2 regions of the Streptomyces venezuelae genome follow, and region 1 is predicted to be linked to the other one. Evidence: riboswitches for the same ligand, from Rfam matches in the RefSeq annotation. Region 1 holds a riboswitch; the other holds the start of a gene.

Region 1 (2,196 bases):
CGCTTCCCGTCGCGCAGCACCGTCGCCTTGCCGCGGCCCACCGTCTCGATGTACGGCGTCACCGCGCCGTTGACGTCCTTGAAGCGTGACGGACGCATGTTCACGTGCTGGATCACGACGGTGCGGGCGCCGAGTCGCTTCCCCGAGGTGCTGCGGGCCGGTGCGCCGTCGAAGGACGCGAGCCAGCGGCCCTGCCGCGGCGACCAGCGGAAGGTGTGGCTCGCGGAGGCGTACTGGACGGTCCGCGCGGCGGTGCGGGCACCGCCCGCCGGGGCCGGGCCGAAACGGAAGCCGATGTCGGCCGGACGTTCGGCCCGCGGCGCCGTACGCAGCAGTGCCTTCGGGCGGACGAAGAGGTTGTGCGGGGCGGGGCGTCCGCTGTGGCGGAAGTACGCGCCGGGCGCACGGTCGTGCGAACGGGCGTACAGCGGCGAGTTCCGCAGCACCTTCTGCAGGGCGCTGCGCGCCCCGGAGTACGCGAGGGCGGGCCGCCCGAACTGGCGCAGGAGCTCGATGTCCGACTCGCGCGCACTGCGCACCGGCCCGACGGCCTTCGGGAGTTTGCTGGAGTACACGCCCATCAGGCGGCTCATGCCGCCCTCGACCTTTTCCACGTAGACGATGTCGGCCCGGTCGAGACCGGTGTGCGGCCGTGCGTGGCGCGCGTTGTCGAACTTCACGGCGAGCACGGGATTCTGTTGTGCCGACTGCCCCGTGAAGGGTGAGGTGATCCGCGGGGCCGGGGCGTCCTCGGGGGAGGGGGCGCTCGCGTACGAGGGGGCTCCCACGGTGAGCGAGGCCGTGGCGACCAGGGCGAGCACTTTCGCGCCGATGCGAGTGCGACGGGTGGCCCGGACTCTCGATGCTGCCTTCAAGGCGTCTCCATTCGTGGCGGGGCGGCAGCCGCAGATGTACCTCCCGCGCCGGTACGGCCAATCACGCCTGGGCCATCCACCGGCGCCCCGTCACTCTTTCCGGGGCACGGCCCGCGTGGCACCGCCTTGAACAGGGCGCAAGTTGTCAGCACGTCTGATGCGCACTAATGTCACCACGCCTTGGTGAACGGGAAATCCGGTGTGATGCCGGTGCGGCCCTCGCCACTGTGATCGGGAAGTCCGGCTCCAGCCCTCGCGGCAGCCACTGGGTACGCACGTACCCGGGAAGGCGGAGTCCGGTCGGTACGACCCGTCAGCCAGGAGACCGGCCAAGGCGCGTTGTCCATCCACGAGGTGCTGGAGAGGGTCTGCCGAGCCATGCACATTGCCGAGGGTTTCCTCCCACCGGCGCACGCGATCGCCTGGGGCGTAGCGTCCGCGCCGTTCGTCGTCCACGGAGTCCGCTCCCTGACCCGTGAAGTCAAGGAACACCCGGAGAGCACGCTGCTCCTCGGCGCCTCCGGGGCCTTCACCTTCGTCCTTTCCGCCCTGAAGATCCCCTCCGTGACGGGCAGTTGCTCGCACCCGACGGGGACCGGGCTCGGGGCGATCCTGTTCCGACCGCCGATCATGACGGTGCTCGGGACCATCACCCTGCTCTTCCAGGCCCTGCTCCTCGCCCACGGCGGGCTCACCACCCTGGGCGCCAACGTATTCTCCATGGCGATCGTCGGGCCCTGGGCGGGATACGCGGTCTACCGGCTCCTCAAGCGGTACGACGTGCCGCTCATGGTCGCCGTGTTCTTCGGCGCGTTCGTCGCCGACCTGTCCACGTACTGCGTCACCAGCGTCCAGCTGGCCCTCGCGTTCCCCGACCCGAGCAGCGGGTTCCTGGGCGCCCTGGGCAAGTTCGGCGGCATCTTCGCCGTCACGCAGATCCCGCTCGCGGTCAGCGAGGGACTGCTCACCGTCCTGGTGATGCGGCTGCTCGTGCAGTCGAGCAAGGGCGAACTGACGCGGCTCGGCGTGCTGTTGCAGCGCAAGCGGCCGACCGCGACGACCGAGCCGACCAAGTCCACCGGGACGCAGACGGGGGCCAGTGCCTGATGAGCCGTAACGCGAAGATCAACACCCTGCTGCTCCTCATCGTGGCCGCACTCGCCGTGCTGCCCATCGCACTCGGACTCGGCGACGACGAGGAAGAGCCGTTCGCCGGCGCCGACGCCCAGGCGGAGACGGCGATCACCGAGATCGAGCCGGACTACGAACCGTGGTTCTCGCCGCTGTACGAACCCCCGTCCGGTGAGGTCGAGTCCGCGCT
Region 2 (2,196 bases), 2.8 Mb from region 1:
CCTCGCGCTCAACGGCCAGGGCCCGAAGTTCTTCACCAAGCTCACGAAGAACGGCCTGCCGCTGATCGGCACCACCGCGTCCGCCGCGTTCATGCTGGTCGGCGTCTGGATCAACTACCAGTGGCCGGGCGAGGCGTTCAACTACGTCGTCTCCTTCGCCACCATCTCCGGCATGTGGGCCTGGATCATGATCCTGGCCTGCCAGATCCGCTACCGCCGCAAGGCCGACCGCGGCGAGCTGCCGCAGTCCACCTTCCGCGCCCCGGGCGCCCCGTACACCAGCTGGTTCGCCCTGCTCTTCATCGGCATGGTCATCGTCATGATGGGCGTCGACAAGGACGCGCGGATCTCCCTGTACGCCGCTCCGGTCTGGGCCGCCATCCTCGGCGTCTCCTACCTGGTCCTCAAGAGCCGCAACCCGCAGGCCGCGGCCTTCAACAAGCGGAAGATCGGCCTCCCCGAGCAGCCCGCCGACGACCGCCTCTCCAAGGACTGACGGCTCCCCAAGGCCCCTGTCCAGCATTCGGGCCCGCGCGTACCACACTCCGGTACGCGCGGGCCCTTCTGCTTATCCTGGCTGCCATGCTGACCATCACCCAGGCCCTCCACGACCAGATCGTCGCGCACGCGCGCCAGGACCACCCCGACGAGGCGTGCGGCGTCGTCGCGGGCCCGGAGGGCACCGGGCGCCCCGAGCGGTTCATCCCGATGCTGAACGCCGCCCGGTCGCCCACGTTCTACGAGTTCGACTCGGGTGACCTGCTCAAGCTCTACCGCGAGATGGACGACCGCGACGAGGAGCCGGTGATCGTCTACCACTCGCACACCGCCACCGAGGCGTACCCCTCGCGCACCGACATCACCTACGCCAACGAGCCCGGCGCGCACTACGTCCTGGTCTCCACCGCGGACACCGACGGCGCGGGCCCCTTCCAGTTCCGGTCGTACCGGATCGTGGACGGCGAGGTCACCGAAGAAGAGGTAAAGGTCGTCGAGGCATACTGAGCTTTACTCATGAGGGCGGCAGGACCCAGGAAGCCGGTGCGAACCCGGCACGGTCCCGCCACTGTGACCCCACCCCGGGCACCGGGGCCGGGGGAGTCAGGAACTGACCTGCCGCCCTTCTCCACGCAACGCAGGGGACGCGGAAATCCCCTGGAGGAGGCAGTCCAGTCATGTCCCGCCGTCACACCGGCATACGCGCGCTCGCCGCCGCGGCCCTGCTCGTCCCGCTCGCCGCGTGCTCCTCGTCCTCCACGTCGGACGGAGAAGGTGACGGCACGACCGCCGCCAAGGCCGCCGGATTCCCGTACACCGTCACCAACTGCGGTGTGAAGACGACGTACGACGCACCCCCGAAACGCGCCGTCACCATGAACCAGCACACCACCGAAGTGATGCTGGAACTCGGCCTCAAGGACCACCTCGCCGGCACGGCCTACCTCGACGACAAGGTCCTGCCCAAGTATGAGAAGGCGTACGACTCCGTGCCCGTCGTCGCCAAGGAGTACCCCTCCTACGAGAAGCTCCTCGCCGCCAACCCCGACTTCGTGTACGGCGGCTACGCGAGCGCCTTCCTCGCGGGCGACGGCCGCAGCCGCTCGGCGCTCGCCAAGTCCGGCATCAAGAGCCGCCTCAACGTGGAGGGCTGCGCGAAGAAGCCCGTCTCCATGGACGACGTCTACCGCGAGGTCCGCGAGGTCGGCTCCACCTTCGGGGTGCGGGACCGCGCGGACACGTGGGTGCGCGGCGCCCAGCGCGAACTCGCCGCCACCGCCGAGAAGTCCAAGGGCAAGAAGGCCCTCTCCGTCTTCGTCTACGACAGCGGCGACAAGACCGCGTTCACGGCGGGCGGCCGCGGCATCGGCAACGACATCATCAAGCGGGCGGGCGGCCGCAACGTCTTCGCCCACGTGGACAAGTCCTTCAGCGACGCGTCCTGGGAGTCCGTCGTGAAGAACAAGCCCGAGGCCATCCTGATCCTCGATTACGGCGCCACGACCGTCGCCCAGAAGAAGAAGCGCCTCCTCGACGACCCCGTCCTCCAGGACGTCCCCGCCATCAAGAACAAGCGGTTCGCGGTGCTTCCCCTGTCGGACATGGTCACGGGGGTACGAGCACCCGAGGCGGTGAGGAAGCTGGCGGCGCAGCTGTGAGCGCGCTGCGAGTACGGGAGATCCCGCGATTGAGGACGAG

Evidence for each region. Region 1 has a riboswitch for cobalamin ahead of DEJ47_RS01200 (energy-coupling factor ABC transporter permease). Riboswitches for the same ligand answer to the same signal wherever they lie in the genome.
Region 2: it holds a riboswitch for cobalamin, as region 1 does, so the genes downstream of both, DEJ47_RS14360 (ABC transporter substrate-binding protein) here and DEJ47_RS01200 (energy-coupling factor ABC transporter permease) in region 1, are expected to answer to the same signal.

The regions. Positions count from the first base shown of each region.
Region 1 covers NZ_CP029193.1:272,170-274,365, reverse strand. Annotated here, with positions in the region: gene DEJ47_RS01205 (DUF3048 domain-containing protein) at 1-875, opposite strand, end outside; cobalamin riboswitch at 1,040-1,224, shown strand; gene DEJ47_RS01200 (energy-coupling factor ABC transporter permease) at 1,254-1,982, shown strand; gene DEJ47_RS01195 (energy-coupling factor ABC transporter substrate-binding protein) at 1,982-2,196, shown strand, end outside.
Region 2 covers NZ_CP029193.1:3,082,131-3,084,326, reverse strand. Annotated here, with positions in the region: gene DEJ47_RS14370 (amino acid permease) at 1-496, shown strand, start outside; gene DEJ47_RS14365 (Mov34/MPN/PAD-1 family protein) at 583-1,005, shown strand; cobalamin riboswitch at 969-1,132, shown strand; gene DEJ47_RS14360 (ABC transporter substrate-binding protein) at 1,176-2,156, shown strand; gene DEJ47_RS14355 (FecCD family ABC transporter permease) at 2,186-2,196, shown strand, end outside.